One region of the Lysobacter sp. F6437 genome, then DNA from elsewhere that is predicted to be linked to it. Evidence: predicted binding sites of a transcription regulator. Region 1 holds the regulator's gene; each other region holds the start of a gene.
The links. Region 1 encodes HrcA, which represses chaperone genes, less so after heat shock. Its sites were predicted from a motif close to TTNGCACTCNNNNNNNNNGAGTGCNAA; they were not measured.

Region 1 (10,332 bases):
GGCTGCGAACCGACTGCACACCCTTGTCGCGCAACCGGAATACCTTGCCGGTCTGGGTCTCGGCGGGGATCCGCAGTTCGACCTCGCCGCCCAGGGTCGGCACCCGGATGGTGTCGCCCAGCGCGGCCTGGCCGAGGCGGATCGGCACGTCGCAATGCAGGTCGTCGCCGTCGCGCTGGAAGATCTCGTGCTCGCGCACGCGCACGTCGACGTAGAGGTCCCCGGGGGGCGAGCCCGCCGGCCCCGCTTCGCCTTCGCCCGCCAACCGGATGCGGTCGCCGTTGTCGACGCCGGCCGGAATCTTGACCGACAACGTCTTGGTCTTCTCGATCCGGCCCTGGCCGTGGCAGTCGCCACAGGGGTTGGCAATCGTCTGGCCGCGGCCGCCGCAATGCGGGCAGCCCTGCTGCATCGAGAAGATGCCGCGCTGGAAGCGCACCTGGCCGCGACCGTTGCAGGTCTGGCAGGTTTCCAGCTTGCCGTCGGCCGAGCCGCTGCCGTCGCAGCTTTCGCATTCGTCCAGCGTGGGAATCTCGACCTGCTTCTCGATGCCGCGGACGGCCTCTTCCAGCGACAGCTCCATCACGTAGCCGATGTCGGCGCCGCGACGCGGACCACGGCCACCCCCAGCGCCACCCCCGAAGATGTTGCCGAAGATGTCACCGAAGATATCGCCCATGTCGGCGTAGCCACCCGGCCCGCCCGCACCACCACCCATGCCGTGCTCGAAGGCGGCGTGGCCGTGCTGGTCGTACATCCGTCGACGGTTGGCGTCGGCCAGTACTTCGTAGGCCTCCTTGCACTCCTTGAACGAGGCCTCGGCGGCATGGTCGCCCGGGTTGCGGTCCGGGTGATACTTCATCGCACAGCGGCGGTAGGCCTTCTTCAGGTCATCGGCACCGGCGTCGCGGGCCACGCCCAGGACTTCGTAGTAATCGCGCTTGCTCATCTTCCACTGCTTCCCTGCCCCACCGGATTACCGGGTCGGGGACTGGTGGTCGTGCAACAACGGGCCCGGAGTCGCGTGGCGACCCGGGCCCTCAAGACGTCCACGCCCGAAGGCGTGGACCTGGTTCGAACGGAGGACCTGGACGCCCTACTTCTTCTCGTCGTCCTTGACCTCGGTGAACTCGGCATCGACCACGTCGTCGGCGGCCTGGCCCGCACCGGCGTCACCGGCGGCATCAGCACCCGGCTGCTGCGACTGCACCGCCGCCATCAACGCCTGCACGGCTTCTTCCAGCGCCTTGCTCTTGGCCTCGATCTGCGATTTCTCGTCGCCCTTCATCGCGGTCTCGAGTTCGGCAATCGCGCTCTCGGCCGCACCAATCGCTTCGCCCGGCAGCTTCTCGCCGTTCTCCTTGATGGTGGTGCGGGTCATGTGGATCAGGCCGTCGGCCTGGTTGCGTGCCTGTACCAGCTCGTGGAACTTCTGGTCTTCCTCGCGGTTGGCTTCGGCGTCGGCGACCATCTTCTGGATCTCCTCGTCCGACAGGCCCGAGCCGGCCTTGATCTCGACCTTCTGCTCCTTGCCGGTCTTCTTGTCCTTGGCGGTCACGTGGACGATGCCATTGGCGTCGATGTCGAACGACACCTCCACCTGCGGCATGCCGCGCGGCGCGGCCTCGATACCGGACAGGTCGAAGCGGGCCAGCGACTTGTTGTAGCGGGCCTGCTCGCGCTCACCCTGCAGCACGTGCACGGTGACCGCGGACTGGTTGTCCTCGGCGGTCGAGAAGGTCTGCGAGGCCTTGGTCGGCACCGTGGTGTTCTTCTCGATGATCTTGGTGAACACGCCGCCCAGGGTCTCGATGCCAAGACTCAGCGGGGTCACGTCGAGCAGCAGCACGTCCTTGACGTCACCGGCGAGCACGCCGCCCTGGATCGCCGCACCGACCGCGACCGCTTCATCGGGGTTCACGTCCTTGCGCGGCTCCTTGCCGAAGAACTCCGCTACCGCTTCGCCAACCTTCGGCATGCGGGTCTGGCCGCCGACCAGGATCACCTCGGCGATGTCGCTGGCGCGCAGGCCGGCGTCGTTCAGCGCGGTGCGGCAGGGGCCGATGGTCTTCTTGACCAGGTCGTCGACCAGCGACTCCAGCTTGGCGCGGGTCAGCTTGATGTTGAGGTGCTTCGGGCCGCTCGCATCGGCGGTCACGTACGGCAGGTTGACCTCGGTCTGCTGCGCGGACGACAGCTCGATCTTGGCGCGCTCGGCGGCATCCTTGAGGCGCTGCAGGGCCAGGTGGTCCTTGCGCAGGTCGATGCCCTGGTCCTTGTTGAACTCGTCGACGAGGTAATCGATGACGCGCTTGTCGAAGTCCTCGCCACCGAGGAAGGTGTCGCCGTTGGTGGCCAGCACCTCGACCTGCATCTCGCCGTCGACCGAGGCGATCTCGATGATCGACACGTCGAAGGTGCCGCCGCCGAGGTCGTACACCGCGACCTTGCGGTCGCCGCCCTTCTTGTCCATGCCGTAGGCCAGCGCGGCCGCGGTCGGCTCGTTGATGATGCGCTTGACGTCGAGCCCGGCGATCTTGCCGGCGTCCTTGGTGGCCTGGCGCTGGCTGTCGTTGAAGTACGCCGGCACGGTGATGACCGCCTCGGTGACGGTCTCGCCCAGGTAGGCCTCGGCGGTCTTCTTCATCTTGCTCAGCACTTCGGCCGAGATCTGCTGCGGCGCCATCTTCTTGCCGTCGGCAGTCGCGACCCAGGCGTCGCCATTCTCATGCGCGACGATGCTGTACGGGACCAGGTCGAGGTCCTTCTGCACCTCGGCGTCGGTGAACTTGCGGCCGATCAGGCGCTTCACCGCGTAGAAGGTGTTCTTCGGATTGGTGACCGCCTGGCGCTTGGCCGAGGCGCCGACGAGGATCTCGCCGTCCTTGGTGTAGGCGACGATGGACGGCGTGGTGCGATCGCCCTCGGCGTTCTCGATGACCTTCGCCTTGCCGCCTTCCATGATCGCCACGCACGAATTGGTCGTGCCCAGGTCGATACCGATGATCTTGCCCATGGTGTTGCTCCCTCTTGAATCCGGATGTTTTGGAGCGGTCTTTGCCGCCGATGAACGCTATCTGGGGTCGCCGTGCTTCAGTTCAAGAACCGCCACCGGCCGCACGATTCAGTCGTGGTTGCTGACCACGACAAGCGCCGGGCGCAGCAACCGCTCGTTCAGCAACCAGCCCTTCTGGTAGACCTGCACGACGTGGCCCGGCGGATGGTCGGCGCTGTCGATGGTGCTCATCGCCTGGTGGTGGTCGGGGTTGAACGGCTGCCCGGCCGGGTTGACTTCGACCAGGCCGTTGTCGGCGGTGACCTTCAGCAACTGCTTGAGGGTCAACTCGATGCCCTGGCGCAGCGCGACCGCATCGTCGCCTGCCGCCGCGAGGCCGGCTTCCAGGCTGTCGATCACCGGCAGCAGTTCGGCCAGCAGGCGCTCATTGGCGAACTTGCGCGCCATGTCGCGCTCGCGCTCCAGCCGCTTGCGCTGGTTTTCGAGGTCCGCGCGGTCACGCAGGGTGTCTTCGCGCAACTGGGCGAGTTCGGCCTGGACGGCCTCAAGTTCGGCGGCGAGGGGGGATTGCTCGTTCTCGGCGGCGGCCTGTTCGGCTGCTTCCTTCATGGGTTCGGTGGTCATGCTCAACCTGGGTCCTGGTGCACACGGTTCCGTCTGGCCGTGGGCGCGATGGGTGACAGGGACGAGCAATTGGGGTCGACCCGGTGCAATTCAAGCGTCGCGGGAGCCTGCCTAGCGCCGGGTTTCGCGTCCGAATGCATCGCCGAGCGCGTCCGCCGCGGCCTGCACCACCGGGATCACCCGCCCATAGGCCATGCGGGTCGGACCGATCACGCCGAGCACCCCGAGGACCTGACCACCGGCGACGTACGGCGCGGTGACCAGCGACACGCCCTCCAACGGCGCCAGCCCGGTTTCCTCGCCGATGAATATCCGCACGCCCGGGGCCTGCACCGTACGCTCGAGCAACTGGAGGATCTCGCGCTTGCGGGCGAACGCCTCGAACAGCTCGCGCAACCGGTCCACGTCCGACAACTCCTGCACACCCATCAACCGTGTCTGCCCGGCCAGCACCATGTCGTCGTTTCCCGGCACCAGGACCTGTTCGGCCAGCTCGACGGAACGCGACAGAAGCCGCTCCATCTCGGTCCGGTCCGACCTCAGTTCGCTCAATAGAGTCGCCCGGATGTCGGCCAGCGAGCGTCCCGCGAAATGGTGGTTGAGGTAGTTGGCGATCTGCTCCAGCTCGGACGATTCGTAGGCATGGCGGGTATGGATGATCCGGTTCTGGACCTCGTTGTCGGAGAACACCAGGATCGCCAACACCCGTTGGGCATCGATGGACACGAAGTCGACCCGGCGGAACGCGAACTGCTCGCGCCGCGGCACGCTGACCACGCCGACGAAATGACTCATCGCCGAGAGCAGCTCCGAGGCGCTTCCGAGCAATGCCTGGGTGCCGAAGCCCGCCGGCAGCTCGTCGCGCAGCCGCGCCAGTTCGGCATCCGGGAGTGGCCGGACCTGCAACAGCGAGTCGACGAACAGGCGGTAACCGCGGGCGGTCGGGATCCGCCCTGCCGAGGTGTGGGGCGCGGACAGCAAACCGGCCTCCTCCAGATCGGCAAGGATGTTGCGGATGGTCGCCGGGCTCACGTCCAGCCCCGACTGTCGCGCCAGCACCTGCGAACCGACCGGCTCGCCACTGCGGATGTAACCCGCGATCAGGGTGCGAAGCAGTTGGCGTGAGCGCGCGTCGAGCCCGGCGGGGCCAGCCGCGTCGCCACGGGTCCCGGGCTCCCCCGTGGGGCGCGGGTTCCAGCTGTTGTGCGGTTCGGCGGGCTTGGAACTCATCACCACCGGGTATAAGCCCGTCGGCCCGGTGGCGCAACCCGACGGCGCGGCCGGCGGGTTCGCGGTCGTGGCGACGCAGCCGGCGAGACGCGATCATGCGAGCCTCCCCCTGCCGTCGCCGTCCCGTCCCCTTTACACTCGCCGCCGCATGCTCGCGCATCTCTCACTCAAACAATTCGCCGTGGTCAGCGAGGCCGAGCTCGGTTTCGGACCCGGCCTGACCGTCATCTCCGGCGAAACCGGTGCCGGCAAGTCGTTGCTGGTCGACGCGCTGGGGCTGCTCTCCGGCTTGCGCGCCGACAGCGGCGTGGTCCGCCATGGCGCCGACCGCGCCGAGGTGGTCGGCGAATTCACCCTGCAGGACGTGCCGGCCGCTGGCGACTGGCTGCGCGACAACGAACTGGACGAAGGCGCTGGCGACGATGGCGCCTGCCTGGTCCGTCGCGTGGTGCGGGCCGATGGCGGTTCGCGCGCCTGGGTCAATGGACGTCCGGTCACGGTCGGGCAGTTGACTGAACTCGCCGGCCTGCTGGTCGAGATCCACGGCCAGCATGAACACCAGGCACTGTTGTCGAGGCCCAGCCAGTTGACCCTGCTGGATGCCTACGGTCGTACCGACGCCGAACGCGATGCCGTGGCTGCTGCGGCTGCCCGCTGGAGTGCACTGCTCGGCGAGCGCGAATCGCTCTCGGCCAAGGGCGACGTCAGCGAACGTATCGACTGGCTGGAGCACCAGCACGCCGAGCTGGAACGGGAAACCCTGGAACCCGACTCGATCGCTCAACTGCGGGCCGACCATCGCCGGCAAGCCCACGCCTCCGACCTCATCGGCGCCTGCGAGACCGCGTTCGCCCGCCTCGGCGGCGAGGACGCTCCGTCGCTGACCCATGAGTTGCAGCAGGTGCGCGGCGAACTGCAAGGCGTCGCCGAACACGAACCACGCCTCAACGAAGTCGACGGCATGCTCGACGCCGCCGCGATCCAGCTCGACGAAGCGCTGGCGATGCTCGATCGCGTGCGCGGCGACCTCGACATGGACCCGTCCGCCTTCGACACCCTCGAGCAGCGACTCGGCCGCCTGCACGACCTCGCACGCAAGCACCGCGTCACGCCGGAAGAGTTGTTCGGGCATCGCGACGCCCTTGCCGCCGAGCTGGAGCAACTGCGCGGCGCCGGGGTCCGGTTGCAGCGACTGGATGCCGAAATCGAGTCCGCCAGCGCCGACTGGCGCAAGGCAGCCGACACCTTGGGCAGCAAACGACGCAAAGCCGCCAAATCACTGGCAGCAGCCACCACCGGCCTGATCGCCGAACTGGGCATGGGCGGTGGACGTTTCGATATCGCGATCGAGCCGATCGAAGGCGACAAGCCCGACCCGCACGGCGGAGAACGCGTGGAGTTCCTCGTCGCCGCCAACCCCGGCCAGCCGGCGCGGGCCTTGCGCAAGGTTGCCTCGGGTGGCGAGTTGTCGCGCATCTCTCTGGCGATCGAGGTCGCTGCGCTGGGGCTGGATACGGTCCCGACGATGGTGTTCGACGAGGTCGACTCGGGCATCGGCGGCGGCGTGGCCGAAATCGTCGGCCAGAAGCTGCGCGCGCTCGGCGCCACCCGCCAGGTGCTGTGCGTCACCCACCTGCCGCAGGTCGCGGCCCAGGGTCATGCGCACTACCGTGTCAGCAAGGCCGCGAGCGAGGGCGTGACCCAGAGCCAGGTCCGGTTGCTGGATGGTCCGCAACGGCAGGAGGAGCTGGCGCGGATGCTCGGCGGCGTCGAACTGACCCGCGAGGCGCGGGCGGCGGCAAAGCGGTTGTTGAGCGACGTGAACTGAGTGCGAGAACCGGTGGATGGGTGCCGTCGCGCGCTGCGGCGCGCTTATCCACGCCGTGACAGATACGTTATCGCGACACCTTCTTGCGCACGTACAGCACCAGCGAGTGTTCCTCGATCTCGTAGCCGTGCGCGGCGGCGATTTTCGCCTGCAGTTCCTCGATCTCGGCGCTCTCGAACTCGACGATCTTGCCGGTGTCGATATCGACCATGTGGTCGTGGTGCTGCCCACGGTCGAGCTCGTAGACCGACTGGCCGGACTCGAAGTTGTGCTTGAGTACCAGCCCGGCCGCCTCGAACTGGGTCAGCACGCGGTAGACAGTCGCCAGGCCGATGTCTTCCCCGTGGTCCAGCAGCAGCCGGTAGATATCCTCGGCGGTCATGTGCCGGGGCTTGGCCTTTTCCAGCAACTCGAGGATCCGCGTGCGCGGATGGGTCACTTTCAGGCCTGCCTTGCGAAGGTCGTGCGATTCCATTGGAGCTCCTGACGCCGGATGAACACGGCATGCGGCGGGGCCGCGCGATCGTGCCTTCGAGTGTATCATCGGCCTGTTATCCGACCGCCATGAAACCGATGCCAAAGCACCCGATGCGTACGCTCCTGCTCGCCCTTTCCGTCGCCGGAACCACTGCCGGCCTGGCCGGTTGCGGCATCGTCTACCGCCAGCCGATCTTCCAGGGCAACCTGCTGGAGTCGACGGCCGTCGAGCAGTTGCAGGTCGGCATGAGCAAGCAGCAGGTGCTGGGCCTGATCGGCACGCCGTCGATCCAGGATCCGTTCCACCACGATCGCTGGGACTACACCTCGACCCAACGCACCGACCGGCTGGCGCATACCGAAATCAAGACCTTCACCCTGTGGTTCGAGAACGATGCGCTGACCCGATGGGAGGGCGAGTACTTCCCGGAGCAGGATGAGCAACTCGCCAAGTCCGCGCGCAAGCAGTTCGGCCCGAACCTGGCGAAGGACAAGGACAAGTAGCGGCCCGCCAAGCCGCCGGTCAGCGTCCGCGGCTCGCGGCGCGACGCCGCCGCGCTTCCTTCGGATCGGCCAGCAGCGGTCGCAACAGTTCGACCCGGTCGCCGTCGCGCAGCATGGTCGATCCATCCGCGACGACGCCGAACACGGCGTAGTCGCTTCCCGGCGTTCCAGCCCAGCCGGCCGCCCGCAGTGCGTCGGCCACGCAGGCACCCTCGTCCAGTTCCAGCACCATCGTCTCGAAGCGCCGTGGCCAGGCCCGGATCAACTCGACCTTCATTCACCACCGCGGTCCGCGACCCGGATGAAATCATCGACCATCCGGTCCGCCAGGCCCTGGAAGCCGATCGCCATCGCCGGGGCCAGCAACTTCACCTTCGGCTCGAAATTCAGCGTCAGGGTGACCTTGCAGGCCGACTCGTCGAGCGCGTGGAACTCCCAGCGCCCCGACAGGCTGCGGAACGGGCCGTCGACCAGCTTGAGGTCGATGTGGTGCGGCGCCGACATGGTGTTCTCGGTGGTGAACCAGGTACGCAGCGCGCCCAGTCCTAGGTCGAGCCGCGCGACCATCCTGCCGGGCGACGACTCCAGCACCTTGGCGGCATCGCACCACTCGAACCGGCGCGGATAGGCGGGTACATCGCTGACCAGCGCGAACATGCGCGCGGCAGAGTGTTCGACGAGGGCGGTACGGCGGATGCTCGGCATCGGGAGGCACGGGTTCCTATCGGGGTGTCCCGGTCGAAGCCACCGGTCGCCGGGCGGCCCCGCAATCAGGGACAATAGGCGCGATGACGAAGAACAAGAACAACAAGACTGGCAAGGATAAGGGAAAGGGCGCCGGCGGCACCATCGCGCTCAACAAGCGCGCGCGCCACGATTACGCGCTGGAGGAACGCTTCGAGGCCGGGCTTTCACTGCAGGGCTGGGAGCTGAAGTCGATCCGTGCCGGCCGCGCCAACATCGGCGAAAGCTACGCGGTGGTCCGTGGCGGGGAGATGTTCCTGTTCGGCGCGCAGATGACCCCGCTGATCTCGGCGTCGACACACGTCGTCACCGAGGAGCGCCGCACCCGCAAGCTGCTGATGCATCGTCGCGAGATCGACAATCTGATCGGTCGCATCGAGCGTGATGGCTACACCGTGGTGCCGACTTCACTGTACTGGAAGGGCAACAAGGTCAAGATCGAGCTTGCACTGGCCAAGGGCAAGCAGAGCCACGACAAGCGCCAGGCCAACAAGGACCGGGACTGGGCCCGCGACAAGCAGCGCATCCTGCGCGCCCACAACAAGAACGCCTGACGTCAGGGATCCCGCCGGTCAGTGCTCGGCACGTTCGCCGGGCAAGGTGAAGTAGAACGTCGCACCCTCGCCCTCCCGGCCTTCGGCGCGGATCGTGCCGCCGTGGCGCTCGACAATGCGCTTGACCGACGCCAGCCCGATACCGTGGCCGGCGAACTGCTCCTGGTCGTGCAGTCGCTGGAACGGCCGGAACAGTTTGTCGACGTATTGCTGGTCGAACCCGGCGCCGTTGTCACTGACGAAGAACTCGCCCGCCCGCGTCCCGAACTCGATCCTGCCGTCGTCGCGGCCAAGGGTGAACTTCCACGCGTTCCCCAACAGGTTGACCAGCAGGTTGCGCAGCAGGGTCGCGTCGCCGTCGACCGACAACCCTGGAGCGATCTCGACCCGGACATCGCGCCCGGGATCCGCCTCGCGCAGTTCCTGGACGACCTCGCCCGCCATCCGGCCGAGGTCGACGTGCTCGCGCTTGACCGCGCCACGGCTCAGCCGCGACATCTTCAGCAGCGCGTCGATCAGTTCACCCATCCGGCTGGCGGCGTTGCGCACCCGGCCCAGGTAGCCCTGCCCCGCTTCGTCGAGGGTTTCGGAATAGCGTTCCGCGAGTATCCGGCTGAACCCGTCGATCGCCCGCAAGGGCGCGCGCAGGTCGTGGGAGATGCTGTACGCGAACGCCTCCAGCTCCTGGTTCGCCTGGCTCAACTCGCGCGTACGCATCGCAACGCGTGCCTCGAGCGTCCGGTTCAGCGCGTGCACCCTGGCCTGGGCGCGCAAACGCTCGGTCACGTCCTCGACCTGTACCAGGCCGACGATGTCCTGTCCCACGTTCCCAGGCAGCGGCGCGTAGGTCAGTTGGGCATGTCGTGGCTCACCGCCGGCGCGGTGCAGGCGCCGGGTGGTCCGATGGACGCCCGCAGCGTCGGTACTGGCTCCCGCCTGCGCCGTCTGCGCACTGAGCTCATCGTCCTCGAACAACGCGTCGAAACGCACCCCCACCAGCGACTCCGGTGACCGACCGACAATCGTCCCCATCGACGGATTGGCCTCGACGATCGCGCCCTGGCTGTCGAGCAGGGCCTTGCCGATCGCGGAGTACGTCATCGCGACCCGGAAGCGCTGCTCGCTGCGCCGGAACTCCTCGGTCAGGCGCAATGCGATGCCGTGGGCCCGCGACTCCGTGCGGGCCAGCATCCAGGCAACCGCATACATCAGCAGCGACGAGAACAGGCCCAGCGCCAAGGTGTTCTGGAGGCTCTGCAGGCGCGGGACCGCCTCGGCCAGCGGCGGCGAATCGAATTCCATCCGCCAGCGCCGTCCGTAGTTGTCGAACTCGACGGCGTGCGTGAACGCCGGCG
Region 2 (10,332 bases), on a different contig from region 1:
TTCCTCGACCACCTTCTGGTGGCGGCGCTGCATCGAGCAGTCGCGCTCGCCCAGGTGCACGGCGTTGCCCTGGCCATCGGCGAGCACCTGGATCTCCACGTGGCGCGGGTTCTCCAGGAACTTCTCCATGTAGACCATGTCGTTGCCGAACGCGGCCTTGGCCTCGGCCTTGGTGGTCTGGATTGCGGTGACCAGCGCGGCTTCGGTGTGGACCACGCGCATGCCGCGGCCGCCGCCACCACCGGCCGCCTTGACGATCACCGGGTAGCCGATCTCGCGGGCGATCCTGATGTTGGTCTCGGCGTCGTCGCCGAGCGGGCCGCCGCTGCCGGGCACGCAGGGTACGCCGGCTTCCTTCATCGCCCGGATCGCCTCGACCTTGTCGCCCATCAGGCGGATGGTCTCGGCCTTGGGCCCGATGAAGATGAAGCCCGATTCCTCGACGCGCTCGGCGAAGTCGGCGTTCTCCGACAGGAAGCCGTAGCCCGGGTGGATCGCCTGCGCGTCGGTGACCTCGGCCGCGGCGATCAGCTGCGCCATGTTGAGGTAGCTGTCGGTCGACGGCGCAGGACCAATGCAGACCGACTCGTCGGCCATCGCGACGTGCTTGAGGTTGCGGTCGACGGTGGAATGCACCGCCACCGTGCGGATGCCGAGCGCGTGGCAGGCGCGCAGGATGCGCAGCGCGATCTCGCCCCGGTTGGCAATGACGACTTTATCCAGCATGGATCACCCGATCACGAACAGCGGCTGGTCGAACTCGATCGGCTGGCCGCTCTCGGCCAGCACCTTGAGCACGGTGCCGGAGACGTCGGCCTCGATCGGGTTGAACATCTTCATCGCCTCGATGATCGCCAGCGTCTCGCCGGCCTGCACCGACTGGCCGACGGTCACGAACGGCGGCTTGTCCGGCGCCGGCGAGGTGTAGAAGGTGCCGACCATCGGCGCGCGCAGCACGTGGCCCGCGGGCAGGTCATCGGCAGGCTTGGCGCTGCCGCCGGTGGCGGCGTCGACCGGCGAGTGCATGGGCATGGGCATCTGGGCCTGCATCTGCACCGGCGCGGCCTGCATCATCGGCGCAACGGCGCCGCCGCGCGGGCTGCGGGCCAGGCGCACCGACTCCTCGCCTTCCTTGATCTCGATCTCGGCCAGGTTGGATTCTTCGAGCAGGTCAATGAGTTTCTTGATTTTTCGCAGGTCCATGGGTGGGCCTCTTGGTGGAATTCGGGACGCCGCGATGAGCGGCACGTATAGGTCGGGTGGGCCGTCAGGGCCGGGCCGTGGCCAGCCGCGACAGCGCGGCATCGAGCGCGTAGCGATAGCTGTCGACACCGAACCCTGCGACCACGCCCGCGGCCAGGTCGCTGAAATAGCTGTGGTGGCGGAACGGTTCGCGGGCGTGCGGGTTGGACAGGTGGATCTCGTAGAACGGCACCGCCGCGGCGGCCAGAGCATCGCGCAGGGCGACGCTGGTGTGGGTGAAGGCCGCCGGGTTGATGAGGATCAGTGCGGTGCCGTCGGCGCGCGCTGCCTGCACCCGCTCGACCAGCACATGCTCGGCGTTGGACTGCATGCACTCCAGCGCGTGGCCGGCGGCCTCGGCGCGTGCGCGCAGGTCGGCGTCGATCTCGGCCAGCGTGGCCTGCCCGTACACTGCCGGCTCGCGTTCGCCGAGCAGGTTGAGGTTGGGGCCGTGCAGGACCAGCAGCTTTGGCATGGAGGGCCGGGATTCGGAAAGGCGGCAGTGTGGCCGAAGCGTTGCCGCGTTGTCCAGAAGTTCCCTGCTGTTTCGCCGAAGTTGTCGCGATTTAAACGGATGTTTGAATGCCGCCGGTCATGGTGCGGCCCATCCGTCGATCTCGCCGTGCTCGAACGGGCCGATCTTCTGCTTGACCAGCCGTCCCTCCGCATCGATCAGCGCGGTGAACGGCAGCACGCCCTTGGGATTGCCGAGCTGCACGCCCGAATCGCGCGGGCCGGGCGCGTCGAGCAGGATCGGGTAGCGCACCGGGGTGTGCTGCAGGAACGCCCGGACCGCCTCGACGTCGTCCAGCGCGATCCCGACCACCTGCACGCCGTCGGCGGCCTGGCTGGCAGCGAAGCGGTCGAGTTCTGGCATCTCCTGGATGCACGGACCGCACCAGCTGGCCCAGAAGTTGACCAGCAGCGGGCGGCCCGCGTGGGCGGCGGGCAGGGTGACCTGGCGGCCATCGAGGTCGGGAAGCACCACGGTCGGGATCACTTCGCCACGGCGGGCGACGGCCAATCCGTCCGGTGTCGGCGGTGCGGACGCGGACAGCGCGCCCTGAAGCGCCCGCTGGCCGAGCTCGGATTCCAGCAGCGGCCCGGGACCGTTGGACCACAGCCCGGCGACGATGCCGAGCGTTCCGGCGCCGACCGCGACCAGCAGGACCTTGGTGAACGGCTTCATGGCAGCGCCGCCCGCGCCCGATCGGCGCGTTCGGCGAACTTCGCGGCGGGTTCGAAGCCGAACAGCCGCAGTTCGCGGCGCTCGGCTGAGTCGACGTAATACAGCGTCGCCGGCGGGCCGATGATGCCGAGCCGCTTCATCAGCGCCTGGTCGGTGGTGTCGTTGGCGGTGACGTCGGCCTTGAGCAGGACGAAATCGGCAAGCGCGGCGTGCACGGTGGGCTCGGGGAACGTGTACTTCTCCATCTCCTTGCAGGCCACGCACCAGTCGGCATAGAAGTCGAGCAGCAGCGGCCGGCCGGCCGCTGCGGCGGCCTTGATCTCGCGGTCGAGGTCGGCCAGCGACTTGATCGTGCGGAACGGCAGTTCGCGGACCTCGGTGCCGCCGCCACGCAGCCCTGCCAGCGGCCGCAGCGGATCGTGGCTTCCGGCCAGCGCGCCGACCACCTGCGTCGCGCCGGCCACGCCCAGCAGCGCGGCCGCGGTCCAGCCGAGCGCACGCAGCCCGTCACGCGCCGCTGACCTACCCAGCGCCAGCGCCAGCATCACCGCGGAGCCGATCAGCAACGCGCCCCACAAACCGAGCACCAACGGCGCCGGCAGGATCCGCGACAGCATCCACACCGCCAGGCCGAGGAATACGAAGCCGAACACCCGCTGCACCGCGACCATCCACGGCCCGCTGGTCGGCAGGCCCTTGCCGGCGGCAACGCCGAACGCCAGCAGCGGTACGCCCATGCCCATCGCCAGCAGGAACAGCGCGGCGCCGCCAAATACGGGGTCCTGGGTCTGGCCGATATACAGCACCGCGGCTGCCAACGGCGGCGCCACGCAGGGACCGACGATCAGCGCCGACAGCGCGCCCATCACCGCCACCCCGGCCAGTGAACCACCGCGCTGGCGGTCGCTGAGGCTGCCGAGCCGATTGCGCAGCGCGGCGGGCAACTGGATCTCGTAGAGCCCGAAGCTCGACAGCGCCAACGCCACGAACAGCGCCGCGAACGCCGCCAGCACCCACGGGTCCTGGAACGCGATCTGCAGGTTGGCACCGACCAGCCCGGCGACCACGCCCGCCGCGGTGAACACCATCGCACTGGCGACCACGTAGACCAGCGACAGCCCGAATGCGCGCCTGGCACCGAGGCCCCGCTCGTGGCCCGCCGACGCACCGGCGATCAGTCCGGACAGGATCGGGATCATCGGCAGCACGCATGGCGTGAATGCCAGCAACAGGCCGAAACCGAAGAAGCTCAGCAGCGCCAGCCAGCGGTCGGGGCCTGAGAGCGCGGCGGCAAGGCGGCTGTCCTCGGCCAGACCGGCGCCCGGTACTCCCGCGACATCCCGCGAGTCGGCCCCTGTAGGAGCGACGTCAGTCGCGAACGCCTCGCCATCCGGGGTCGCCGTGCGATCGCGACTTACGTCGCTCCTACTCGAAGCGATCGCAGCTTGCGTTTCGGCGGGATCGGGCTTGTTGTCGGAAGCCTCATCCCGATCGGCGGACGCGGGGGTCGCCACGCTGTCGGCCGTCACCACACCCGTCGGCAACGCCACCTCGACAATCCGCGTCATCGGCGGATAGCAGATCCCGTCCGTCTGGCAGCCCTGGAAGGTCGCGGTCAGCCGGAGCGTCGCCGGGTCGGGGCGTGTGCGCCGCAATGGCAGCGGCACGTCGATCTGGCGGAAATAGACCACCACGTCGCCGAAGTGCTCGTCGCGGTGCTCGGTCCCTTGCGGCCATTGCGGCGCGCCGAGGGTGATGCCGGCATCGTTGCCTGCCAGTTCCAGCGAGGTGTTGTCGCGGTACAGGTAGTAGCCGCGCGCCGGGGTGAAGCGCAGCAGCAGGGAATTGCCATCACCGGCGATCGCCTCGAAGCCGAACGCCTGCTCCGGCGGCAACGGCAACGGATCGGTGCCGGCAGCCGTACCGCCCAGCAATGGATTGAGGCTCCCGGCCAGCGGATTCGCTGCACCCCCTGCACCCTGAGCGCCAAACGGCACCAGCGGCGCGGTGGCTGCGTTGTTCGCACCCCCGGCCAGCAGCGCAACGGTTACCTTGCGCGTCTGCGGCGGATAGCAGATGCCGGCGTCGGCACAGCCCTGGTACTTGATCGTCAGGACCGTGCTCGCTGCCTTGGCCTGGCCCGGAAGGGTCGCGTGCAACCGGTCGCGATAGGTCTCGACCGCGCCGAAGAACTCGTCCTCGTGGGCCTCGCCCGGCGGCATCTGCAGCGGCCGTGCGTCGAAGCCGGTATCCGCCTCGACGCTGGTCCGGTGCCTGTAGAGGTAGTAGCCGTCGGCGATGCGCCAGTCGATCGCGATCGCATCGGGCGATTCCGCCCGCGCTTCCAGCGCGAATGCCTCGTCGACCGGCAGCAGGTCGTCCGGATCGATCGCCGCCATGGCCGGCGCCAGTGCGCCGAGCAGCAGGGTCAGGACCAGCAGTTGAAAGCCCCGGTGGAGCGGGTGCTTGGCTTCTTCAGTCATCTTCACGGGTCTGTTCGGCCACCCAGGCGAGGTACGGCGCAAGTCCGCCGGCGGCTTCGACCGCGATCAGTTCCGGCAGTTCATATGGATGCAGTGCCTGCACCCTCGCGGTAACGGCGTCGAGCCGGTCGGCGCCGGTCTTGATCAGCAGCAGTACTTCATCGGCATGTTCGATCGCACCCTCCCAGCGATAGGTCGATTGCAGCCCCGGCAACCGGCTGACGCAGGCGGCCAGCCGTTCCGCGACCAGCGCCTCGGCGATGATGCGGGCGCTGGCGGCATCGGGGCAGGTGCACAGGCAAAGCAGGACGGACATTGACCGGGGAACCTGGGTGGAGGGCTGCATAGCCTAGCCCAGCGCGTTGCACCGGAGCCGCGGGTCAGCTCCGGCTGCCGCCACGCGGACGGCCGACCCGGTGTACCGCCAGTTGCTCGGCGATCTCCACCAGCGGCACCCGCGAGCGCGGGGGGCAGTCGCGGAACGCGGTCAGCAGCCGCAGCTCCAGTGGATCGTCGACCAGCAGTGCATCCGCGGCCGCGACCGAATCCATCGCCACTTCCGGCGACAGGGTCATCTTGCCGCGCCCGGTCGCCAGCCATTCGAATTGCACCCCGGTCGCCATCGCCACCTGGCGCAGGTGCGAGGCGCTGGGCGACTTGCCGGGAGATGCTTCCCAGTGGCTGACCGCGCTGCGCTGGACACCCACCGCGGCGGCGAGCGCGGCCTGGGACAAGCCGCCATGGCGACGGGCGAGACGGATGCGTAATTCCGGGGTCATGGGTTTTGTACACGGGCAAAGTCGTAGGTACCGGTATTAACTATGCGCCTGATATTCACGTCAAGTGGTTTCCTATCGGTGGCTATATTTCAAGATGTACCCGGACGGGCCACGGTTATTCGACGTTTATCACACATAGGAGCCACCGGAGGTAGCCATCCCATACCGGGTGGTCTGTAGTCACGGTGACCAAAAATGGCCACCATGGCCGCTGACCGACAGGAAGTCGGCTCGACATGGGGGTCCAGGTCAGGGGAGAGGTGCAGGATCGCGCCGCGCTCGGAAGCCAATCCCGAAACCGGAAAAGAGCGTGTCCCTCGGGGCACGCTCTTTTTTTGCGTCGCGATGACGCCGATCGCATCCACCGGCCTTGAAAGCGCCATTGCGCCCCCCATCTCCCCGGCAGTCCCGATTGAGTCGGGCGTTGTCGTCCCCGGTCTTGGCACTCGATTGGGGAGACTGCTAGATTCCGCGTTCTTTCCCCACCCTTTCAACCACTTAGAGGTTGCCATGAATATCAAGCCGCTGTTCGACCGCGTGGTCATCAAGCGTATGGAAGAAGAAAAGATGTCCGCCGGCGGCATCGTGATCCCGGACTCGGCCACCGAGAAGCCGATCAAGGGCGAGGTCGTCGCGGTCGGCGAAGGCAAGACCCTCGACAACGGCAGCGTGCGCGCGCCGAAGGTCAAGGTCGGCGACAAGGTGCTGTTCGGCAAGTACAGCGGCACCGAAGTGAAGCTCGACGGCACCGACCTGCTGGTGGTCAAGGAAGACGACATCTTCGCGATCCTCGGCTGATCGCGGTTTCGTCCTCCCGTTCCAACCCCCTTTTCCGCAATTCTTTTTGAGGTAATCCGCAATGTCCGCCAAGGAAATCCGTTTCGGCGAAGACGCGCGCGCAAAGATGGTGCGCGGCGTCAACGTTCTCGCCAATGCCGTCAAGGCCACCCTGGGCCCGAAGGGCCGCAACGTCGTGCTCGACAAGAGCTATGGCGCCCCGACGATCACCAAGGACGGCGTGTCCGTCGCCAAGGAGATCGAGCTGGCCGACAAGTTCGAGAACATGGGCGCGCAGATGGTCAAGGAAGTCGCTTCCAAGACCTCCGACATCGCCGGTGACGGCACCACCACCGCCACCGTGCTGGCCCAGGCGTTCATCCGCGAGGGCATGAAGGCGGTCGCCGCCGGCATGAACCCGATGGACCTCAAGCGCGGCATCGACAAGGCCGTGACCTCGGCCGTCGGCGAGCTGAAGAACCTCTCCAAGCCGTCGTCGACCTCCAAGGAAATCGCCCAGGTCGGCACGATCTCGGCCAACTCCGACGCCAACATCGGCGACCTGATCGCGCAGGCGATGGACAAGGTCGGCAAGGAAGGCGTGATCACCGTCGAAGACGGCTCGGGCCTGGAGAACGAGCTCGACGTGGTCGAGGGCATGCAGTTCGACCGCGGCTACCTGTCGCCGTACTTCATCAACAACCAGCAGTCGATGCAGGCCGAACTGGATGACCCGTTCATCCTGCTCTACGACAAGAAGATTTCCAACGTCCGCGACCTGCTGCCCGTGCTGGAAGGCGTGGCCAAGGCCGGCAAGCCGCTGCTGATCGTCGCCGAAGACGTCGAAGGCGAGGCGCTGGCGACCCTGGTGGTCAACACCATCCGCGGCATCGTCAAGGTCTGCGCCGTCAAGGCGCCGGGCTTCGGTGACCGTCGCAAGTCGATGCTGGAAGACATGGCCGTGCTGACCGGCGGCACCGTGATCTCCGAGGAAGTCGGCCTGCAGCTGGAGAAGGCGACCATCAACGACCTGGGCCGCGCGAAGAAGGTGCAGATCTCCAAGGAGAACACCACCATCATCGACGGCGCCGGCGACACCGCGGGCATCGAGAGCCGCATCAAGCAGATCAAGGCGCAGATCGAGGAGACCTCTTCCGACTACGACCGCGAGAAGCTGCAGGAGCGCGTGGCCAAGCTGGCCGGCGGCGTGGCGGTGATCAAGGTCGGTGCCTCGACCGAGATCGAGATGAAGGAGAAGAAGGCCCGCGTCGAAGACGCCCTGCACGCGACCCGCGCCGCAGTGGAAGAGGGTGTGGTCCCGGGCGGCGGCGTTGCGCTGATCCGCGCGCTGGCCGCGATCACCGGCCTGAAGGGTGACAACGAAGACCAGAACCACGGCATCCAGATCGCCCTGCGCGCGATGGAAGCGCCGCTGCGCGAGATCGTCATCAACGCTGGCGAAGAGGCTTCGGTCGTCCTCAACAACGTCAAGGAAGGCAAGGGCAGCTACGGCTACAACGCCGCCAACGGCGAGTATGGCGACATGCTCGAGTTCGGCATCCTGGACCCGACCAAGGTCACCCGCACCGCGCTGCAGAACGCCGCGTCGATCGCCGGGCTGATGATCACCACCGAGGCGATGGTTGCCGAGCTGCCGAAGAAGGAAGAGCCGGCGATGCCGGGTGGCGGCGACATGGGTGGGATGGGCGGAATGGGTGGCATGGGCTTCTGATCCCACGCCTTCCCGCACTACCCGCAATACCAGGGACCCCGCCGCAAGGCGGGGTTCTTGTTTGCACGCCTTGAGCGGCTGCGGCCACCGGGCTAGGCTCCGCGCCCATGCCAACTTCACTGATCATCGTCGACGACTTCCTCGGCGTGCACGACGCACGGCAGTTCCGCCAGACTGCGCTCGGGCTGAACTACCCGGATCTGCAGGGTGCGTTTCCCGGCCGCAACTCGCTGGAGCGGCTGGAGATCGACGGGCTGTCTGAAGCCGCCTCGCGGATCGTCGGCGAACGGCTCAAGCCGGTGTCGCCGCCGCAGTCGCACGCGAAGTTCCGGATCACGCTGGCCAACGATGTCGGCCGCGCCAAGGTGCACGTCGACTCGGCGCACTGGTCCGGGATCCTCTACCTCAGCGCACCGGAAGACTGCCAGGGCGGCACGGAGTTCTTCCGTCACCGCCCGACCGGAACCGATCGCGCGCCGTTCAACGACGAGGAGATCGCGGCGATGGGCTTTTCCTCGCGCGCGGCGATGTACCAGCAACTGATCGAACGCGATGGCACCGACGACTCGAAGTGGGAAATGACCATGCGCGTGCCGATGCGCTTCAACCGCCTGGTGATGCTGCGGCCGTGGCTGTGGCACACGGCGGGGCCGGCGTTCGGCGATCGGATCGAGAACGGACGGCTGGTGTACCTGATGTTCTTCGCGGCGGCGTGAACCGGGTTTCCTCCCGTTGTGTTTCTGAACCGGGCGGTTCTTTTTTGCACTGCAGCGTGCACTCGACCTAACAACTCCTTCACGATCGGGCCGCATCCCGACGTGGGGGAGGGAGCAGGCCCGCTACCGGTTCGACCGGGGCGGGCTTTTTACTTCTGCCATCATCGCCTCGATGAATGACGCCCCCGACGGTCCCGACCGCCCTGCCACCGATGCCATCGCCGAGCGCGCGATTGCGCGCCTGCTGGCTGCTGCCGGCCCGTCGATGACGACCGGCCAGGCCCGTCTACGTGCGGTGGCGGTTGCCAGCGATTTCGCAGTCGACACCCTGTCGCGCCAACCCGACCTGCTGCGCCGGTTGCTCGACGACGACGGTGCCACGCCCGCGGTGGCGCCCACGCTCTCCGCCGACCACCGCGGCGACTGGCCGGGCCTCCTGCGCCGCTACCGCGCGGCCGAATCGACCCGGCTGGTCTGGCGCGACGTGCACGGCCTCGACGATGTCGACGCCACCCTCGCCGGCAGTACCGCGCTTGCCGAGACCTGCCTGGACCTGGCGCTGCGCGCGCTGGAACCCGACTTCGCCAGCCGCCACGGCGTCGTGCGCGACGACGATGGCGTGCACCAACGGCTGGTGGTGTTCGGGCTCGGCAAACTCGGTGGTGGCGAACTCAACTTCAGTTCGGACATCGACCTGGTCTATGCCTACGAGCACGGCGGCGGCACCAGCGATGGCGCCCGGCCGCTCGAAGCCGAGCAGTATTTCTCGCGGCTCGGCCAACACCTGGTCCGGTTGCTCGACGAGGTCACCGCCGACGGCTTCTGCCACCGGGTCGACCTGCGGCTGCGCCCGTACGGCAACGCCGGTCGGGTCGCGTGGTCGTTCCCCGCGATGGAGCAGTACTTCCAGCGCGAAGGGCGCGACTGGGAGCGCTACGCCTGGCAGAAGGCGCGACCGGTGGCGGGCGACCTGGACGCGGGCGAGCGCTTCCTGGAGACCCTGCGCCCATTCATCTACCGGCGCTACCTGGACTACGGTGCGCTCGACGGACTGCGCGGCATGAAGGCCGCGATCAGCGCCGAGGTCGCGCGCAAGGAACTGGCCGATGACGTCAAGCGCGGTCCCGGCGGCATCCGCGAGATCGAGTTCCTGGTGCAGGCGTTGCAGTTGATCCGCGGCGGTCGAGAACCGGAATTGCGTGACCGCCAGTTGCAGCCCGCGTTGAATGCATTGGTCGAGGCCAACCAGGTCGAACCCGCTGCGGGCGACGCGCTCGCCACGGCCTACCTCTACCTGCGACGACTGGAAAACCGCCTGCAGATGCTGCGCGACGAACAGACCCACGCGCTGCCCGACGATGCGCTCGATCGCGCCCGCATTGCCGACGGCCTCGGGTATGGCGACTGGACGGCC
Region 3 (10,332 bases), 1.3 Mb from region 1:
CGGACATCGCCGCGCCGCTGCGGCACATCCTGCGCGGGCAGGACAACGTCGAGGTGCGGTTGGGCGAGGTCACCGGCATCGACACCGCGGCCCGGCGGCTGACCCTCGCCGATGGCGACCGGCTCGACTACGACACCCTGCTGCTCGCCAGCGGCGCGACCCATGCCTACTTCGGCCATGACGACTGGGCCGATGACGCGCCCGGGCTGAAGACACTCGACGACGCGCTGCGGATCCGGCGCCGGGTGCTGCTGGCGTTCGAACGCGCCGAAGCTGCCGACAACCCGGCCGAGCGCGACGCCTGGCTGAGCTTCGCGGTGGTCGGCGGCGGCCCGACCGGAGTCGAACTGGCCGGCACCCTGGCCGAGATCGCGCGCAAGACCCTGCGCCGTGAGTTCCGCCATATCGATCCTTCCGCGGCCCGGGTGCGGCTGGTCGAAGCCGGGCCGCGGGTGCTGTCGACGTTCCCGGACTCGCTATCGGAAAAAGCGCGGCGGCAATTGCAGAAACTCGGCGTCGAGGTGCTGACCGACTCGCCGGTCAGCGCGATCGATGCGCACGGCTTCACCCTGTCGCGAAAGGATCCGGCAAGCCCCGAAACCCCGGGCACCGCCCGGTCATCGGACGGCGGCTCGGCGCCCGATGTCCAGTTGCCAGCCACTGACGCGACAACAACAACCAGACTGCCTGGCAGCGACGCCCCATCGAATGCCGCCGCCACGCCGGTCACGATTCCCGCACGTACCGTGCTGTGGGCCGCGGGCGTGGCCGCCTCTCCACTGGGGGCGCTGCTGGATGCAGAACGTGATCGCGCGGGCCGGGTCGTGGTGAACCCGGATCTCGGCGTGCCCGGTCATCCTGACGTGTTCGTTGCCGGCGACCTCGCCAGCATCCGGCAGGACGGCAAGCCTGTCCCCGGCGTGGCGCCGGCGGCCAAGCAGATGGGCACGCACGTCGCCGCCGCGATCCGCGCGCGACTGGGCGGCCAATCCGCACCGGTGTTCCGCTACCGCGACTTCGGCAACCTCGCGACCATCGGCCGGATGGCCGCGGTGGTGCACTTCGGGCGGCTGAAACTGTCGGGGCTGATCGCCTGGTGGTTCTGGCTGGTGGTGCACATCCTGTTCCTGATCGGTTTCCGCAACCGGCTGGTAGTGATGCTCAACTGGGCCTGGGCGTACTGGAGCTACCAGCGCCACGCGCGGATCATCTTCGGCAAGCCGGACGCCCCCGACGACCCACCGCTGATGTAGGAGCGGCTTCAGCCGCGATCGGATGGCTGGTCGTCCGTACCGGCTCCAGATCGCGGCTGAAGCCGCTCCTACAAAAGCCCGGGACTCGCGCCCACCAACGCGAACGGCCCGGTTTCCCGGGCCGCCGCTCGATCACTGCGATGTCGCCATCGCCTACGCGGTGAACAACGCGCGCATCTTCTTCAGCGCGTTCGCCTCGATCTGGCGGATCCGCTCGGCCGACACGCCGTACTCGTCGGCCAGCTCCTGCAGGGTCACCTTGTTCTCGTTGCCAAGCCAGCGGCGCGCCACGATGTCGCGCGAGCGCTCGTCGAGCTCGGCCAGGCCTTCGTGCAGCAGCGCGATCTGGCTGTCCTCGGAATCCTCGCGCTCGTAGATCTGCGACGGGTCCTCATCGCTGGTGCGCAGGTACGCGGCCGGCGACGGCGGAGCGTGGTCGTCGTCATCATCGCTCGACAGGTCGAAGCCAATGTCGCGGCCGGACAGCCGCGACTCCATCTCCAGCACCTCGCGCTTGGAGACGTTGAGGTCGGCGGCGACCTGGGTGACCTCGGCGTCGTTCATCCAGCCCAGGCGCTTCTTGCTCTTGCGCAGGTTGAAGAACAGCTTGCGCTGCGCCTTGGTGGTCGCAACCTTGACGATGCGCCAGTTCTTGAGGATGAACTCGTGCATCTCGGCGCGGATCCAGTGCACCGCGAAGCTGACCAGGCGCACGCCCTGGTCGGGGTCGAAGCGCTTGACCGCCTTCATCAGGCCAATGTTGCCTTCCTGGATCAGGTCGCCAAGCTGCAGGCCGTAGCCGTTGTAGCCGCGGGCGACGTGGACCACGAAGCGCAGGTGCGAATGGACCAGTTCGCGGGCGGCGTCGAGGTCTTCCTCGCCATGGAAACGGCGGGCGAGCGCCTGCTCGTCCTCGGCGCTGAGCACCGGGATCTTGTGGACGGCGCCGATGTAGGCGTCGAGCGAGCCGATCGGGGTCAGCGCATTGAGCGCGGAGACCGGCAGGCTGTTGGAAACGAGGGCGTTGGAGGCTGCAATCTGGGTCATGGGGTGATCTTAGCAGTCGTTATGGGTGAGTGCTAAGGCTCCGGCGGGGCTTCAGCATCCCATTCACGGAACAATCAGCGGTATTTCGAAGATGAATCGTGCACCGTTGGACGTAAGGTCCGGGTCAAAAGTTTCAATGCCCGCTGACTGTCTCGCCGCCGCCCTTCCCCGGGGACGGGCTCAGGCCAATTCCAGCGCGGACACCGGAGGCAACGACCAGTCGATCGGTGCCTGCCCCTGGCGGGCCAGGTACTGGTTGGCGGCGGAAAAATGGCCGCAACCGAGGAAGCCCCGGTGCGCCGACAGCGGCGAGGGGTGCGGCGCCTTCAATACCCTGTGGCGCTGGCGGTCGATCATCGCGCCCTTTTTCTGCGCGTAGCTGCCCCACAGGAGGAACACCAGGCCTTCTCGCTCACGGTCAAGCGTCTCGACCACGTGGTCGGTGAAGCCTTCCCAGCCCTTGCCGGCGTGCGCACCGGCCTGGCCGGCCTCGACCGTCAGCACCGCATTGAGCAACAGCACGCCCCGGCGGGCCCACGGCAGCAGGCAGCCGTGGTCGGGGCGGGTGATGCCGAGGTCGCGCTCGATTTCCTTGTAGATGTTGAGCAGCGACGGCGGCACCGGCACCCCGGGGCGGACCGAAAAGCACAGGCCGTGGGCCTGGCCGGGGCCGTGGTACGGATCCTGGCCGAGGATCACCACCCGGGTGGCGTCGAACGGGGTGGCGTCGAACGCGGCGAAGATCTCCGGGCCGGGCGGGAACACACGCGCCCCGGCGGCCTTGCGCTGGCGCAGGAACCCGGCCAGCGACTGCATCTCGTCACGCTGCAGGTAGTCCCCGATGCGTGCCTTCCAGGAGGGTTCGAGCTTGATCCGGTCGTCGGTCATGCCTGCGAAAGAACTCCCCGCCCTTGTAGGAGCGGCTTCAGCCGCGATCGGAAAATCGTTCGCCCGGGCCGACTCCCCATCGCGGCTGAAGCCGCTCCTACAAAAGCAAGTGCACAGGCGTCCACAAATGCCCTCGGCAACACGCTCACGCCAGCTTGGCGAGGCGAAGCTGGAACAGCGTCTTGGTCACCAGCAGGCGCTCCTCGATCGGCTTCAGCACCAGGTCGTTGGCGCCGGCACGCAGCAGTGCGCTCTGGTTGTCGGCGTTGGCGTCGCCGGTCATCACCAGCACCGGCAGGCGGCGCTTGCCGTATCCGAAATCGTTGCGTACCCGGTCGAGCAGGTCCTTGCCCTCGAGTTCCCCCTTCAGGTAGACGTCGGTCAGGACCAGGTCGGTGCCCGGATCGTCGGCGCCGCGCTGGCCTTCGAGGTACTCCAGCGCCGACTCGACATCGACGAAGTGCAGCACCTGCATCTGCTGGCGCTCGAGCATGCGCTTGGTCGCCAGCGCCACCACCTTGCTGTCCTCGACGTACAGCACGCGCGCTCCGGGGATTGGCGCAGGCTGCACGTAGCCGCGGATGAATTCCGCCAGCGCGGTGTGGCCGAGCGATTTGTCGAAATAATCGGTGACGTCCTCGGTGAACTGGCGCGACTCCAGGTGCGACTGGGCGTCGGCGGAGACCACGATCACCGGCACGTAGGCCTGCCCCGCGGCCTCGCGCACGGCGTGGGCCAGCGCGATGCCGTCGCCGTCCGCCAACGCCAGCGAGGTGGTGACCAGGTCGACCGGGCCGGCGGCAAGCGCGGCGCGCGCTTCGCTGATGTCGGCGCAGGGCACGACCTCGACGTTGTCCAGTTCGCGTACCAGCACGTCGCCGATCAGCTTGCGTACCAGCTTCGAGCCATCCACCACCATCACCCGCGGGGCGGCGGCGGCGACGTGGCGCAATTTGTCGTCGTTCACGGTCATGCGTGCGCGCTCATGTGTCGGTGGGCCGGGTCTGGCGCAGGTAGTGGCCGGTGACCAGGCCGGCGCCGATCCAGCCGAGCACGCCGGCGCCAAGGACAATGGCAAGTGCCGCCAGCGGGCCGAAACCCTGCAGCGCGAAGTCGCTGCCGTAGCTGCGCGCGAGGGCGGCCAGCGGCGCGCGCAACGACAGGTCGGCGGCGGTCAGCAATGCGAGCGCCAACGTGCCGGCGACCACCCCGTAGCTCAGGCCGAGGTACAGGAACGGTCGGCGGATGAAGCCGTCGGTGGCGCCGAGCAGTTGCAGCACGCCGATCTCCTCGGTGCGCTGCTGGATATCGAGACGCACGGTGTTGCCGACCACCAGCAACGCACCGAACCCGAGCATCGCCGCCAGCACCCAGGCCAGCCGGCCGCCGAAGCGCAGCCAGCCATCGAGGCGTTCGCGCCATTCGGCGTCGTGCTGGACGATGTCGGTCTCCGGCAATTGCTGCAGCGACGCCGCCAGCAACGCCTCGTCGCCGCTCGGGCTGACCACCAGCAGGCTCGGCAGCGGGTTGCCGTCGAGGCTGGAAATCGTCTCGCCCAGGCCGCTGGTGTTGCGCAGGTCGGCCAGGCCCTGCTCCGGGGTGTGGTGCTCGACCGCGGCGACGTCGGCGCGAGCGCGTAACTCGTCGGCCAGTTCGCCGGCGCGCTCCAGGCTGATTTCGGGTTTCAGGAACAGGCTGATCTGGCGCGCGTCCTGCACGTCGCCGGCAAAGCGTTCGACATTCGCCAGCGCCGCCCACAGGCCCAGCGGCAACGCCAGCGCCACCGCCATCACACCGATCGTGAGCGCGGTCGACCACGGCTTCTTGAGCATCCGGCCGACGCTGGCGACGAGGCTGTAGACGTGGTGGTCAAACCAGCTGCCGAAGCGGGACTGCGATCGTGGTGCAGGGCTGTTGCTCACGCTCATTCGGCGAGATCCTCCGGCGCGATGTCGTCCACCAACTGGCCCTGGTTGAGCACCAGCACGCGCTTCTTCATCCGCTTGACCAGCGCCAGGTCATGGCTGGCCACCAGCACGCTGGTGCCGCGCTCGGGCAGCGCCTCGAACAGCGCCATGATCTCGGCCGACAGGGTCGGGTCGAGGTTGCCGGTCGGTTCGTCGGCGACCAGCAGCGCCGGTTCGCCGACGATCGCGCGGGCGATGCCGACGCGTTGCTGTTCGCCTGCGGAAAGTTGGGTCGGCAGCGCCTGCGCACGCGCGCCGAGGCTGACCCGGTCGAGCACTGCGCGCACCCGCTTGTTGATCTCGGCGCGGCGCAAGCCCTGCAGAAGCAGCGGCAGGGCGACGTTGTCGGCGACGCTGCGGTCGGCCAGCAGCCGATGGTCCTGGAACACCACGCCGACGTTGCGCCGGTGCAGCGCGACCTTGCTGCCGCGCACCCGCAGCAGGTTCTGCTGGCCGAACAGCACCGCGCCGCGGCTGGGCCGTTCGGCGAGGTGGATCAGTTTCAGCATGGTGGTCTTGCCGGCGCCGGAATGGCCGGTGAGGAACAACATCTCACCGGTACCGACCTCGAAGCTGACTTCGCGCAGCGCCTGCTGGCCACCGCTGTACTGCTTGCTGACGTTGTCGAAGCGCAGAACGCTCATCGCGCACCTGTCGAAGACGATGACGCCAAGTATCGGCGGCGGCGGCGGTGATGGCTACCGCGACGCGTCAGTGTTGCGAATTCGGTCCGCGGGTCACCATCGACTGCAGGCCGCGCTTGATCCGGTCGAGCAGGCCGGGCTTCTCGCCACCCTTGTCGGCGACGGGTTTGGCGACCGGCTTCGGCTTGTTGGCCGCGACCTGGGTGGCCTTGCCGCTGCCGGCCGGGCTGCGTGTGGGTTTCGGCTGCGCCGGCTGGCTGGCGGCGGTGTCGCCGGCGCCCTCGATCTTGCGGCCGCCGCGGCGACGACGACGCTTGCGCGGCGGGCGCTGCGCCTCGCCGTCGGCACCGGTCGGGACGCCGTCGGTTGCGGTTGCCGCGGTTTGCGGCCGCGCGCCGGACGCCACCGGGCTTCCGTCCTTCGCCTCCGCGGTGACGGCAGCATCGGAACCGGACGCACCGTCGCGACGCGGACGTCGTGAACCACGCCCGCCGCCCTCGCCGCGCCCACCTGCGCCGCGGCTACCGGAGCCCGAGCCGCCGCTGCGGCCGCGACCGCCACCGCGACGCTCCTCGTCAGCCGCGCGCTGCTCGCGCGCCTCCTTGAAGATCGCGCCGACGCTTTCCTGTTCCTCGCCCTCGGCCGGCTCACGCTTCGGGCGCGGCTTCGCCACCAGCAACTCGGCCCCGACCGGTGCGGTCGGCACTTTCTGCTCGATGTAGGCCTCGATGTCCGGCAGGCTCATCGCATAGCGCTCGCAGGCGAAGCTGATCGCGTCGCCCTCGGCGCCCAGCCGCGCGGTGCGGCCGATGCGGTGCACGTAGTCCTCGGCGTCGAACGGCAGGTCGTAGTTGTAGACGTGGCTGACGCCGTCGATGTGCAGGCCGCGGGCGGCGACGTCGGTCGCAACCAGGATCTCCAGCTGGCCCTTCTGGAACTTCGCCAGCAGCGACTCGCGCTTCTTCTGCGGCACGTCACCGCTCAACACGCCGACCCGGTAGCCACCGCGCTCCAGCGCGCGCGCGACCCGCTCGACCCAGACCTTGGTGTTGACGAACACCATCGTGCGCGCGCCCTCGCTGCGCGACAGCAGGCCCAGCAGCAACGGGATCTTCTCCTCGTCGGACGGGAAGTACATCAGCTGGCGCACGCTGGAATTGGTGATGAACTCGGACTCGACCACGAGCTTCTCGGGCTCGTTCATGTGCTCGTAGGCCAGTTCCAGCACGCGGTGGCTGAGCGTCGCCGAGAACAGCAGGGTCTGCCGCTCGGTGCGGATCGGCATGCGCCGCAGCAGGAAGCGGATGTCCTTGATGAAGCCGAGGTCGAACATGCGGTCGGCCTCGTCGAGCACGCACATCTCGCAGGCGTGCAGGCTGACCACCTTGTGCTGCTTGACGTAGTCGATCAGCCGGCCCGGCGTGGCGATGATCACGTCGACGCCCTGCTGCAGCAGTTCGCGCTGCTTGTCGTAGTCGACCCCGCCGTAGACCAGCGCGAACTTCAGGCCGAGCTCGCTGCCGAACTTGACCGCGTCCTTGTGGATCTGGATCGCCAGTTCGCGGGTCGGCGCCAGGATCAGCGCGCGCGGATCGCCGGGATTCCGCTCGGCCAGTGCCGGCCGGGTCAGCAGGCGGTTGATCACCGCGACCAGGAACGCCAGCGTCTTGCCGGTGCCGGTCTGGGCCTGGCCGGCGACGTCGCCGCCCTTCAGCGCGACCGGCAGGGTCATCGCCTGGATCGGCGTGCAGCGGGTGAAGCCGGCGCCCTCCAATCCGGCCAGCAGGCTGGGGTGCAGGTCGAACGAGGAAAACGCGATATCGGTCAGGGGCTTGTCGCTCATGCGGTCATTCATCTCGGGTCTGGGAGGTCCCACGCGCTGCGCTAATGGGCGTGCTTGCGTGGGTGGCGTCGGCGAAGCAGACTGCCGGGGTCGGCCAGTTTCATCCCTGACCGCAGCGTGCGGAGGCCTTGAATGCCGCCGCGAAACGCCCCAGTTTAACGCAACACCCACCAAAAGCCCGGCCGGCCCGCGTCCGCCGGCACCCGCCCCACGCAGGAGAGCCTTGTGAGCGATAAAATCATGCAGGTCGGCGACGCCGACTTCGATAGCGCCGTGCTGCAGTCGTCCGAACCCGTGCTGGTCGACTTCTGGGCCGAATGGTGCGGCCCGTGCAAGATGATCGCCCCGGCGCTGGACCAGCTGGCCGAGGAGTACGCCGGCAAGGTCAAGATCGCCAAGGTCAACGTCGACCACAACCGCGCCACCGCGATGAAGTACCACGTGCGCTCGATCCCGATGCTGCTGCTGTTCAAGGACGGCCAGGTGCAGGAGACCCAGATCGGCGCGGTCGGCAAGGGCCAGCTGGCGCAGCTGATCGACAAGGCGCTCTGAGCCTTGCGGGTCGGCCCACCGCCGACCCTTCCCGTGATTTTGTAGGAGCGGCTTCAGCCGCGATCGCAAGTCGGACGAGCGGCCAGGCATCCGATCGCGGCTGAAGCCGCTCCTACAGGGGTCCCTCCCCGGCGCTGCGACAAAAATCATGAACAGCCCGGCATCGCCCCGCTTGCTGCGGCCCGGCAGCAATGCTAGTTTCACGAAACCCGGCGTGTAACAGGCGCCGCACCCCTTCTAGAACATCACTTAACCAGTGACCACGTCCCCGACGTTCCGCTCGCCATTCGCGCGAGCGCTCGCCGCTTAGCGAGGAATACCCGCTTGTCCGATAACACCCCCGACGCTGGCGATACCGCCGAAAAGCGCGTGCGCAAGCCGCGTGCGAGCAAGGTCGATACCGCGCCCGCAGCCAGCAAGACCGAATCGGCCAAGGCCGATACGCCGAAAGCCGAGCCCGTGAAGGGCGAACCCGCCAAGAGCGAGCCCAAGTCCGCTCCGGCCGAAGCCAAGCCGGCTGCGCCGAACGCCGGCGAAGCGGCCGCGCCCGCGCCGAAGCCGGCCGCGACGCCGCCCCCCGCCAAGGCCGAGGCCGCTGGCGGCGGCGAGTCCGCGCCCTCCGGTAACGGCAACGCGCCGCGCGCCGAAGGCCAGGCCAACCAGCCGCGCGACAGCCAGGGCCAAGGCCAGAACCAGGGCCAGAACCAGCAACGCGGCGGTGGCGACCAGGACGGCGGCCGCGGCAACCGCCGCGAGCGTTTCCGCAACCGCCGTGAACGTGGCGGTGGCGGCGGTGGTGGCGGTGGCAACCGTGGCAACCGCGACGGCCTGCCGAGCGATGACGGCGTCAACGAAAACTTCGTCCCGCGCCCCAACCCGCAGGTCCCCGAGGGCTTCCCGGTGTACTCGCTGGGCGACCTCAAACGCATGCCGGCCCACAAGCTGCTGGAGATCGCCGAGCAGCTGAGCATCTCCGAGGGCGTCGCCCGCGCGCGCAAGCAGGACGTCATCGTCGCCGTGCTCAAGGTGCTGACCCGCCACGGTGAAGGCGTCGCCGCCGACGGCGTGCTGGAGATCCTGCCCGACGGCTTCGGCTTCCTGCGCGCGGCCGAGGCGTCCTACCTCGCCGGCCCGGACGACACCTACATCTCGCCGAGCCAGATCCGCCGCTTCAACCTGCGCACCGGCGACCACCTGTCGGGCCGCATCCGCTTCCCGAAGGACGGCGAGCGCTACTTCGCGCTGTCGATCGTCGACACCATCAACGGCGAGCCGCTGGAAGCGTCCAAGAACAAGGTCCTGTTCGAGAACCTGACCCCGCTGTTCCCGCGCCGCAAGTTCACGCTGGAGCGTGGTGACGGCTCGACCGAGGACATCACCGGCCGCATCCTCGACCTGATGGCGCCGCAGGGCAAGGGCCAGCGTGCGCTGATCGTGTCGCCGCCGAAAGCCGGCAAGACCATGCTGATGCAGCAGGTCGCCACCGCGATCACCCACAACCACCCCGACGTGCACCTGATCGTGCTGCTGGTCGACGAGCGGCCCGAGGAAGTCACCGAGATGCAGCGCACCGTGCGCGGCGAAGTGGTGTCCTCGACCTTCGACGAGCCCGCCGGCCGCCACGTGCAGGTCGCCGAGATGGTGATCGAGCGGGCCAAGCGCCTGGTCGAGCACAAGAAGGACGTGGTGATCCTGCTCGACTCGATCACCCGCCTCGCCCGCGCCTACAACAACGTGCTGCCGAGTTCGGGCAAGATCCTGTCCGGCGGCGTCGACGCCAACGCCCTGCACCGGCCCAAGCGCTTCTTCGGCGCCGCGCGCAACGTCGAGGAAGGCGGCAGCCTGACCATTATCGCGACTGCGCTGATCGATACCGGCAGCAAGATGGACGAGGTGATCTACGAGGAGTTCAAGGGCACCGGCAACTCCGAGGTCCACCTCAACCGCCGCATCGCCGAGAAGCGCGTGTACCCGGCGATCGACATCAACCGCTCCGGCACCCGCCGCGAGGACCTGCTGATCGAACCGGAGCTGCTGCAGAAGATCTGGATCCTGCGCAAGCTGCTGCACGGCATGGACGAGATCGGCGCGATGGAGTTCCTGCTCGACAAGATGAAGACGACCAAGTCCAACGACGA

Region 2: a site for HrcA is predicted at 6,133-6,159, ahead of groES (co-chaperone GroES). Genes of this name have one in related genera too.
Region 3: a site for HrcA is predicted at 2,310-2,336, ahead of rpoH (RNA polymerase sigma factor RpoH). Genes of this name have one in related genera too.

Annotation. Positions count from the first base shown of each region.
Region 1 is NZ_JBQWRB010000001.1:416,247-426,578, reverse strand. It holds gene dnaJ (molecular chaperone DnaJ) at 1-949, opposite strand, end outside; gene dnaK (molecular chaperone DnaK) at 1,097-3,016, opposite strand; gene grpE (nucleotide exchange factor GrpE) at 3,125-3,640, opposite strand; gene hrcA (heat-inducible transcriptional repressor HrcA) at 3,752-4,870, opposite strand; gene recN (DNA repair protein RecN) at 5,019-6,698, shown strand; gene fur (ferric iron uptake transcriptional regulator) at 6,766-7,173, opposite strand; gene ACT9F5_RS01840 (outer membrane protein assembly factor BamE domain-containing protein) at 7,287-7,679, shown strand; gene ACT9F5_RS01835 (RnfH family protein) at 7,699-7,956, opposite strand; gene ACT9F5_RS01830 (SRPBCC family protein) at 7,953-8,384, opposite strand; gene smpB (SsrA-binding protein SmpB) at 8,468-8,977, shown strand; gene ACT9F5_RS01820 (CHASE domain-containing protein) at 8,996-10,332, opposite strand, start outside.
Region 2 is NZ_JBQWRB010000003.1:244,622-254,953, forward strand. It holds gene accC (acetyl-CoA carboxylase biotin carboxylase subunit) at 1-726, opposite strand, end outside; gene accB (acetyl-CoA carboxylase biotin carboxyl carrier protein) at 730-1,203, opposite strand; gene aroQ (type II 3-dehydroquinate dehydratase) at 1,268-1,717, opposite strand; gene ACT9F5_RS11375 (redoxin family protein) at 1,835-2,431, opposite strand; gene dsbD (protein-disulfide reductase DsbD) at 2,428-4,914, opposite strand; gene cutA (divalent cation tolerance protein CutA) at 4,907-5,230, opposite strand; gene ACT9F5_RS11390 (helix-turn-helix domain-containing protein) at 5,295-5,693, opposite strand; gene groES (co-chaperone GroES) at 6,204-6,491, shown strand; gene groL (chaperonin GroEL) at 6,553-8,202, shown strand; gene ACT9F5_RS11405 (DUF6445 family protein) at 8,310-8,918, shown strand; gene glnE (bifunctional [glutamate--ammonia ligase]-adenylyl-L-tyrosine phosphorylase/[glutamate--ammonia-ligase] adenylyltransferase) at 9,091-10,332, shown strand, end outside.
Region 3 is NZ_JBQWRB010000001.1:1,719,447-1,729,778, forward strand. It holds gene ACT9F5_RS07990 (FAD-dependent oxidoreductase) at 1-1,253, shown strand, start outside; gene rpoH (RNA polymerase sigma factor RpoH) at 1,407-2,300, opposite strand; gene ung (uracil-DNA glycosylase) at 2,481-3,188, opposite strand; gene ACT9F5_RS08005 (response regulator) at 3,334-4,161, opposite strand; gene ftsX (permease-like cell division protein FtsX) at 4,172-5,116, opposite strand; gene ftsE (cell division ATP-binding protein FtsE) at 5,113-5,799, opposite strand; gene rhlB (ATP-dependent RNA helicase RhlB) at 5,867-7,642, opposite strand; gene trxA (thioredoxin TrxA) at 7,868-8,194, shown strand; gene rho (transcription termination factor Rho) at 8,519-10,332, shown strand, end outside.